DNA from 3 places in the Lysinibacillus sp. FW301-JW8 genome. Region 3 is predicted to be linked to each of the others. Evidence: riboswitches for the same ligand, from Rfam matches in the RefSeq annotation. Region 3 holds a riboswitch; each other region holds the start of a gene.
What was found. Region 3 has a riboswitch for S-adenosylmethionine ahead of AC3WOM_RS08915 (methionine ABC transporter ATP-binding protein). Riboswitches for the same ligand answer to the same signal wherever they lie in the genome.

Region 1 (3,281 bases), on a different contig from region 3:
TGGGAAGTAGGATATTATGTGCCTTTTGCCAGTTCGGCTCAGTTGTTCTGCTTGTAAATAGGCCATCACCACCAAAAGCACGAACATTTTCTAACTCACTATAAATCTGCTTATCAAAACGTGAAACATCACAAACATCAGCTACCAATTCATGACCAGATATTACTAAGCTCGTATAACCTGGTATTTCTAATCGATATATCGGCCCATACTCTTCTGCAAGCTTACAAAGTGATAATGTTGGCTGCTCTTTATCGATTAAGGGCAAATGGCCAAGTGGACCAAATGTTTTTGGTTTTGGAACATCTTCTACACTTATCATCATGAATCCCTTCTTTCAGTAAAATAAAAAATGATAGTTAAATCTATCATTTGATAAAATAATATACCAAAAATTAAGTAGAACTCAACTTTTTAGAAATTATCCAAGGGAAAAATGGCAGTATTTGTGAACAAAGAGTGAAATAGCAAAAGCCCAACCTCTCACTCTAGTAAGTTGAGACATTGGGCTTTTTGCGGATTTAAATTTAACTAAATATGATATTCAATTTCATCAACGAAATCCCATTCATATGGTGTTTCTTGATAAACATAGTAATTCAGCCAGTTTGAGAATAGCAAATGGGTATGGGCACGCCATGTATTAATTGGCTCATGTGCTGGGTCGTCATTCGGGAAATAGTTCACCGGTACAGTAATATCTAACCCTTTTGCGACATCTCGATTATATTCATCTGCTAAAGTTGTTGCATCATACTCAAGATGACCTGTGATCATAATGTTTTTATTATCCTTGGACTGCACAATAAATACACCTGCATCCTCTGAATAGGACAGTAAACGTAAATCAGGATGATTGCGTACTTCATCAATAGAAACAGATGTATAACGAGAATGTGGTGCTGTAAATAAATCACTAAATCCACGCACTAAGTCGACTGTTAAATCTGTAATGACATGCGAATAAACACCTGAGCATTTTGCTGGAAGTTCAACCTTCCCGATTCCATAATGATGATATAAAGCAGCCTGTGCCCCCCAACATATATGTAGGATAGATGTCACGTTTTTCTTAGACCAATCCATAATTTGTGAGATTTCCTGCCAGTAATTCACTTCTTCAAAAGCCATCTTCTCTACAGGTGCTCCTGTAATAATCATTCCGTCAAAGCGGCGATGACGAATTTGTTGGAAAGTTGTGTAAAATAGCTGTAAATGTGATTTACTAACATTTTTTGATTCATGTGTTGCTGTATTTAAAAATGTAATATTGACTTGCAGTGGCGTATTCCCTAGCAAGCGCAGTAATTGCAGCTCTGTTTTCTCTTTTTCAGGCATTAAGTTGAAAATTAATATATTTAATGGACGAATTTGTTGTGTATTCGCACGATCCTCTTCCATCACGAAAATCTTTTCCTCTCGTAAATGTTCTCCAGCTGGTAAGTTTTTTGGAATATTAATTGGCATCTTGCATTCCCCTCTCTTTTATTTCCCTCTTCAAAATCAAGTTTACAATGACACTTTTTATGAAATTAAAAAATCCCCCTTATTCCATGCGAGATAGAATGAGGGGGATTTTCACCACGTTCACTCTTATCTCTCAAAGGAAAAAACCTTTGCTGGAATTAGCACCTTTCTAACATTTGTTAGAGGTTGCTGAAGCGTCATCGGGCCAAATCCCTCAGCTTCTCTTGATAAGATTATTTAATTAAAATGAATTGTAACATGAACTATTAAGAATATCAATAAAACATAGAATATTTTGTCATTACTATGCATGTTTAGCTAAATTTTGATGAACACTAATCATCATAACAACATATGAAATTTTATGGTAAACATGCTGTGATTATGTTAACATATACCTTTAGTAACAGAGAGGAACGTGAATAGCTTGATTAAAATTGAATTTCCTAAACCAGATTTAGTGATTCGCCAGCGTGAGCAAGATTTAAAGCCTGGTGATGTACCAATTACACCATACCATGGTTTTATTGACTTCCATAAAATCACACGAGACAAAGGTGGCATTTTCTTATTTTACAATGAGAAAAATGAGCTTTTATTTGTCGGTAAAGCGCGTAAAATTCGTCAACGTATAAAAAAACATTTTGAAGACAATGTATCACCTATGAAAAATCATCGTCAAGAAATTTTCAAAATTGAAGTTTATGAAATAGAAGATCCAATGGAACGTGAAATTTACGAAACGTATGCCATTAATGTTTTCCGCTCTAGATATAATGTTGATAAAGTATTTTATTAAAAAAGAATCTGCTTGCCTCTAAAGGCAAGCAGATTCTTTATTTTTTACTCTACAAAAAATGCTTTTCGTTCTTTCGTAATCCATTCCTCAAGCTCATGATCATCTCGTCTTAGGAGACGATTAATAAGGACATCATGCCAAATATAATCCTCTAATAAATAAATGTGAACCGGATCATTCGTAATAAAAGCAGTTTCAAGATTTGAAGGAGAATGTCCATAAATCATCTCTTGACCATCGATAGACAAGATAAACCAGTGCTGTGTAGAAGATTTTTTCGTATAATATGTCATTCGATGCATATCGATGGATGACACAGGTTCATGCACATATAGTGTAATACCGTGAACAGGAACTTGTTCAGCCACCAATAAAATATCCTCTCTCAATGCTTCATACATCTCTTCCCACATAGAAAGAAGTACCTTTTTCTCCGCTTTCTTTAATAATGACTGACAATAATTAATAATGGTCTGCTTCCCTTTTAACATTAACACTTTAGGCTCCGCTTCCTGCTCCTTAGTTTCTAATTTTTCTAATTGGTCACTAATTGACGTAAAATTCGATTGCCAGCGCTGTTGAATTTGCTGTAAAAACATAGCAACAGGAATGGAAGAATAAGTTGTTTGATCAGCAGCCTCCTCTTTCAGCACTAATCCTTTTTCAACGAGCACATCCAGTATGTCATAAACTCTTGCTCGAGGAATACCAGAGTTTTTGCTGACCTGATAAGCACTAATATGGCTCTTTTGGACAAGTGCCGTATAGGCCTTTCCTTCATATTCTGTAAATCCTAGCTCTTTTAATTGGGCGATTAATTCATCCATCCAATCCCTCCATTTCCTTTATTATAGAATAATTTGATGAATAGAAGCTAATGAAAAAAATAGTCTTTACAGCGAAATAAAAATTAGTTACTATTTCAGTAGTAACTATCTAATGAGGTGTCAACATGCTTTTTGAAGTAGATGTAAATGTAGTAATTTTATTGATTGCGTTTGGGTTTCTCGCAGCC
Region 2 (3,281 bases), on a different contig from region 3:
AAAAGGACAATATTATAAATCTCTTCAAGCAAACAATAAATAAGCCAAGAAGCCCCATATGATTTCGGGGCTTCTTTTTTATATTTAGAAAAGGGCTTTGTAAATAAATTAGCCCTTCCTGATTAATACTTTAAAATAATTTACAATTTACTTTAACACTTTAGCGAGATAGCTTATTAACGTACTCTTTCTCTTAAAGCCTCGGCTTTATCTGTTTGCTCCCAAGGAACATTTAAGTCAGTACGACCGAAGTGTCCATATGCAGCAGTTTGCTTATAGATAGGGCGGCGTAAATCAAGCATTTTAATAATTCCTGCTGGTCGTAAATCAAATAGCTCACGTACCCACTCGACAATCTCACTTTCCTTCACTTTTCCAGTACCAAATGTATCAACAGCAATGGACACTGGCTGAGCAACGCCAATTGCATAAGCTAATTGTACCTCAGCACGTTCTGCTAAACCTGCTGCTACAATGTTTTTGGCTACATAACGTGCTGCATATGCTGCTGAACGGTCAACCTTTGTTGCATCCTTTCCAGAGAACGCACCACCGCCATGACGAGCATAGCCACCGTATGTATCCACGATGATTTTGCGTCCAGTTAGACCGGCATCACCTTTCGGACCACCAATAACAAAACGACCAGTCGGATTAATGAAATATTTAGTATTTGCATCTAGTAATTCACTTGGAACAACTGGTGCAATTACGAACTGTTTTAAATCTGCCTGAATTTGTTCAAGTGTTGCTTCTTCATCATGTTGTGTTGAAATGACGATCGTATCTACTCGTACTGGAATATTGTTTTCATCATATTCAATTGTCACTTGCGTTTTTCCATCAGGACGTAAATACGCTAATTCACCAGATTTACGCACTTCTGTTAAACGATGTGCTAATTTATGCGCTAGACTAATTGGTAATGGCATAAGCTCAGGCGTTTCGTTACATGCATAACCAAACATTAAGCCTTGGTCACCTGCACCAATCGCTTCAATGTCAGCGTCTGTCATAGAGCCTTCACGAGCCTCTAGTGCTTGGTCAACACCCTGTGCAATATCCGGTGATTGCTCACCAATAGCTACAAGCACTGCAAGATTTTCTGCATCAAAGCCATATTTCCCACGCGTATATCCAATTTCTGCTACAGTATCTCGGACAATACCTTTAATATCTACATAGGTAGAAGTTGTAATTTCTCCTGCTACTAATACTAATCCTGTTGTTACTGTTGTTTCACACGCTACACGTGCATTTGGATCTTCTGCTAAAATAGCATCTAATATGGCATCCGAAATTTGGTCACAAATTTTGTCTGGATGTCCTTCTGTCACGCTCTCTGATGTAAACAGTCGACGGTTTGTCATTTGGTTTTCCTCCTATTACTCTTCCAAAAAGTATTTGTGAATGAATACGGTACTCATTACCCATGTCAAGTCCGCTCCTAAGGATTGAACTCTCAAGCCGTTGTTGCTGTCGTTTCACTTTCGCCCAAATAAACAGCTGCTCTTTTAACACGAGGATTTCGAAAGATCCGTCATTATAATAAGGAAAGAACTACATATACTTACCTCTGTATTTGTTTTTAACAATAAAAAAAATCCTTTTCTCACGCTTACTAACATGAGGAAAGGAATAATGACTTCGTAACCTTTCACTCTTATCGTTCAAGGGGTTCCCCTTGCATCAGGTTGGCACCAACGCATGTCGTGAAATAAGTTCATGCAGGTTGCCGGGTTTCACAGGGCCTGACCCTCCACCAGCTCGGGATAAGAGTATCCGTTCAATATCTCATATTACGTAAAAGGTCGAACGTTGTCAAATATTTTTTGCTATTATTGTTAAGGTATGAGAGAAACTTTATGATTGGCATTTGGGTAAGGCTGTAAACTGTAGCAAAATAATCCCTATTACTACCTTATATCCTGTGTTAACATAAAGGTGATCTAGTATCTTCATACATATAGCATAATATTTGTTGCTCTGAAGCCAATCACCACTACATGCGGGAAGATGAAATCAGTTTTTGCTCCTTCCGAACTTGAGTTAACAACCTTCCATCTTGTGCGAACCTCATGTTAGTCAAAAGCCTTCAAAAGCTGTTATGCTCCGGTGAATGAATGATGACATCTCACATTACTAATTACTTTTTGTCGTTTTCTTGAAAAGTAATAAAATCTCAAAAATAATTTCTGAATTAGTATAGATTATTTAAGCAATTGTGTTATACTATTTTTGAAATTAAGAAATTCTCCCTCAAACTCAAGGGAATACTATAAAAAAGGATGGTATTTAATCGATGAATTCAGTAGAAATTGCAAACGAACTGAAGGAATTATTAAGCGGCGGTAACATTAATGTTCAACTTTCAGTACCACAATTAGCTGAAAAGGCTACATCTCGTGGTGAAGCTATGTTAACAGTAGATGGCGCAGTTCGTGCAGAAACTGGCAAATACACTGGTCGTTCACCTAAAGATAAATATACGGTAGAAGAAGAAAGCACAAAGGATAAAATTGACTGGGGGAAAGTAAACCAACCAATTTCTTCTGAAGTGTTCGATAACTTATATGTAAAAGTAGTAAAATACTTAAAAGAACGTGACGAATTATTTGTATTTAAGGGATTTGCTGGTGCCGATAAAGATTCACAGCTTAGCATCCAAGTCATCAATGAATATGCTTGGCACAATCTTTTTGCTCATCAATTATTTATCCGTCCAACAGAAGAAGAGTTAGCTTCTCATGTTGCTGACTTCACAGTAATCTCTGCTCCTAACTTTAAAGCAGACCCTGCTGTGGATGGTACAGCTTCTGAAACATTCATCATTGTATCTCTTGAAAAGAAAATCATCCTAATCGGCGGAACTGAATATGCTGGTGAAATCAAAAAATCAATTTTCGGTATTATGAACTACTTATTACCACAACAAGGCATCCTTTCTATGCACTGTTCAGCAAACGTTGGTGAAGCTGGAGATGTAGCATTATTCTTCGGTTTATCTGGTACTGGTAAAACGACTTTATCTGCTGACCCTGACCGCAAGCTTATCGGTGACGATGAACACGGTTGGTCTGATAATGGTGTATTCAACATTGAGGGCGGTTGCTATGCAAAAACAATTAACCTTTCTGCTGAGAAAGAACCAGAAATCTACAATGCAATCCGCTTTGGTTCAGTTCTAGAAAACGTAGCTGTTGATCCAGAAACTCGCGTTTGTGACTATGATGATGGTTCATTAACAGAAAATACACGTGTCGCATATCCAATCCAATATA
Region 3 (3,281 bases):
CAATACCCTGTTCAGCTAAAATCGGTTTTGCTTTTTCTAGGATAACTGCGTGTGGTGTATTTGAAGCACCTACTGTTAATGTTACATTTTCTTTACTATCTGTTTTATCTTCTGTTGATGCACCTGAGCTTGCATCATCTTTTTTACCAGCACCACAAGCAGCTAAAGCTAGTACTAATACTGATAAGAATAATCCCGCTAATAACTTCTTCATTTTATTACACTCCCTTTTATTTTGTTCAAAAATATGTTAACGGTAGAAAACCGAAATAACCTTTAACGTTTATCTGTTTTAGCAGTAATCATATCGCCTATCCATTGAATAATAAATACGACTACTAAGATTAGAATAGTTGCCATTAATGTCACATCAGAGCGATTACGTTGGAAGCCGTCCAAGAAAGCTAAGTTTCCTAACCCGCCTGCACCAATAATTCCAGCCATAGCTGTATACCCAACAAGTGCGACTGCTGTTACAGTAATACCTGAAATAAGTGCTGGTAATGATTCTGGAATTAACACCTTCCATATAATAGTAGAAGTTTTAGCACCCATAGAACGGGCTGCCTCGATTACCCCTTTATCAATTTCACGTAATGCAATTAATACCATACGTGCATAGAATGGTGCAGCACCAATAATTAGTGCTGGCAACGCAGCATTGGCACCTCGGATTGTGCCGAACAAGAATTTCGTAAATGGAATTAATAAAATAATTAACAAGATAAATGGAAGTGAACGGAAAATATTTACGAGTGATCCTGTTAAAAAATTAACAATCTTATTAGCCCAAAGTTGATGTGGACTTGTTAAAAATAATACGATTCCAATTACTAATCCAAGGATGAATGTTACTACGGTTGAAAAAGCAGTCATATACAATGTTTCATAGGTAGCTGTCCACATTCGCTCCCAGTCGACATTCGGAAAGAGATTAGTTAGCATTTGAAATCACCTCCGTTTGTACTTCGACTGTATTTAAGTAACCTAATGCATCAGCAACATTTGCCTCTGTACCATCAATTTGCACAATAAGTGTACCGTAAGCACCGTTTTTCGTTTGAGAGATATTACCATGCACAATACTGACTTCTACATCAAAGTGCTTGACGAGGTGTGAAATAACAGGTTGCTCTGTTTTTTCGCCGACAAAAATTAGCTTAACAAGTTGTCCAGTTGGATAATTTGCTTTTATTTGTGCAACCGTCTCCTGCGTTTCCTTTGTATCTGTAATTTGAGACACAAATTTTTTCGTAATAGTGGCTTGTGGTGCTTGAAATACTTGTAAAACCTCACCACGTTCTACTATTTCTCCTGCCTCCATTACTGCTACACGATGACAGATTTTACGAATAACGTGCATTTCATGTGTAATTAACACAATTGTTAATCCTAAACGCTCGTTAATATCAACAAGTAAATCCAAGATTGCATCCGTAGTCTCTGGATCAAGTGCTGAGGTTGCCTCATCACATAATAAAACCTCTGGATTATTGGCTAGCGCTCTAGCAATACCGACACGTTGCTTTTGACCACCCGATAGCTGTGATGGATACGCCTGATCACGTCCATCTAAACCAACAAGGGTAATCAATTCTTTCACACGTGCATCACGCTGTGCCTTTGAAACACCTGCGATTTCTAGTGGAAAAGCGATATTTTCAGCAACGGTTCTAGACCATAGTAGATTAAAATGCTGGAAAATCATACTTACCTTTTGTCTAGCATCTCTGAGCTTTTGCCCCTTTATAGATGAAAACTCTTGATTGTTAACCTTCACCGTACCAGATGTAGGCTTTTCTAAGCCGTTCAATAAACGAATCATCGTACTTTTACCAGCGCCACTATAGCCGATAATGCCAAATATTTCACCTTTATTAATGGAAAGGTTTACGTCTTTGACTGCTGTTAATTCGCCATTTGCGGTTTTGTATTTCTTCGTAATATTTTGAAGCTGGATCATAGCGAATACTCCTTTTCTCATATAGAAAACCCCTTCACTCACAGACAAGTAGAAGGGGTCACGTATTTATACGCTCAACCGTTCTCTCATCTTTCAAAGATAAATCTTTGGGTGATTTGGCACCTTTTCACTTTGTGATGGTTGCCGGGCTTCATAGGGCACTTCCCTCCGCCACTCTTCATAAGAGTTCGATATATTTAATGTTTTAGTAATCTATTTGTTACTTTACCATGCTAGCAAACTTCAGTCAATTGATTTTTTTAACAATTCGTATAAAAATGGTACGGATTGAAAAGCATAGATTTTTTCTGTCACTTTTCCGCCATCACAGACGAGTAGACAAGGTACACTCTCGATTTCGTGATCTAAAGCAATCTCCTCAACAAAATTTAGGTTTGCTTTGCCGATTTGAAGCTTAGGCAGTAATTGCTCAACAATCATCATCATTTTCGATGCTACAGCACATGTACCACACAAAGGTGTATATAAATAAAAGGCAGCTCTTTCCCCCGACTGGATAGCCGCGACCCACTGCTCTTTTGACCATTCTTCCATTTTTTCACGCAACCTTACAAAATAAATTGATTATGGATTGAGAAATGTGCTCGTAGCAATATCATTGCTAATATCTTTCTTGGAGTTGTCTCGACTTCTTTATACGTTGGCATTGTACGTAAATGCTCTGCCTCTGGATAATGTCTGTCCATTAATGCCCGCAGCTTATCTCCTGATGGATCTGCATCAAAAAATGTATAAAGCTCACAGCCTTCATATGGATCAAGCAACACTTCTAATTGATGCACACCAATTGTACCATTCGTACAAAGTATTGTGACATCTTCACTTAAAATAGGTTCAATTTGAAGCTTATCCGAACGGCCTTCAACAATTAAGCATTTTCCCTCGAACATCACGCCACCCCCATTAGACATATCCCTTTTCCTTATAATCATTATATCAATTAAGTACTAACGATGGTAATGTTAGACACCCATTGAGAAGCAAACTATCTTACCAGCCATGAAGATAATAAAAAACGTCGGTAAATGCCGACGTTTTTCTATTAGGGCTTGTCTTATTCAGCGATCATTTCTTCGTATTGCTCTGCTGTCATAAGCTTTTCAACTTCTGATGCATCAGCAGGCTCAACAACGATCATCCAAGCTTTTTCATATGGTGATTCATTAACGAATTCTGGGCTATCTTCTAAATCTGCATTTACTTCAACTACTGTACCTGAGATTGGTGCATATAATTCAGAAACAGTTTTCACTGATTCTACGCTACCGAATGGATCGTCTGTTTTGATTTCATCGCC

Region 1: another riboswitch for S-adenosylmethionine. It lies ahead of metA (homoserine O-acetyltransferase MetA); the one in region 3 lies ahead of AC3WOM_RS08915 (methionine ABC transporter ATP-binding protein).
Region 2: another riboswitch for S-adenosylmethionine. It lies ahead of metK (methionine adenosyltransferase); the one in region 3 lies ahead of AC3WOM_RS08915 (methionine ABC transporter ATP-binding protein).

What each region holds. Positions count from the first base shown of each region.
Region 1 is NZ_JBYTBB010000008.1:105,954-109,234, reverse strand. It holds gene AC3WOM_RS05575 (bifunctional cytochrome P450/NADPH--P450 reductase) at 1-322, opposite strand, end outside; gene metA (homoserine O-acetyltransferase MetA) at 532-1,467, opposite strand; SAM riboswitch class I at 1,591-1,701, opposite strand; gene AC3WOM_RS05565 (nucleotide excision repair endonuclease) at 1,895-2,266, shown strand; gene AC3WOM_RS05560 (TrmB family transcriptional regulator) at 2,311-3,093, opposite strand; gene AC3WOM_RS05555 (TSUP family transporter) at 3,219-3,281, shown strand, end outside.
Region 2 is NZ_JBYTBB010000029.1:19,075-22,355, reverse strand. It holds gene AC3WOM_RS13130 (gamma carbonic anhydrase) at 1-43, shown strand, start outside; gene metK (methionine adenosyltransferase) at 177-1,370, opposite strand; SAM riboswitch class I at 1,661-1,779, opposite strand; gene pckA (phosphoenolpyruvate carboxykinase (ATP)) at 2,303-3,281, shown strand, end outside.
Region 3 is NZ_JBYTBB010000016.1:41,150-44,430, forward strand. It holds gene AC3WOM_RS08905 (MetQ/NlpA family ABC transporter substrate-binding protein) at 1-214, opposite strand, end outside; gene AC3WOM_RS08910 (methionine ABC transporter permease) at 277-945, opposite strand; gene AC3WOM_RS08915 (methionine ABC transporter ATP-binding protein) at 935-1,963, opposite strand; SAM riboswitch class I at 2,047-2,150, opposite strand; gene AC3WOM_RS08920 (thioredoxin family protein) at 2,207-2,518, opposite strand; gene AC3WOM_RS08925 (toprim domain-containing protein) at 2,533-2,874, opposite strand; gene gcvH (glycine cleavage system protein GcvH) at 3,039-3,281, opposite strand, start outside.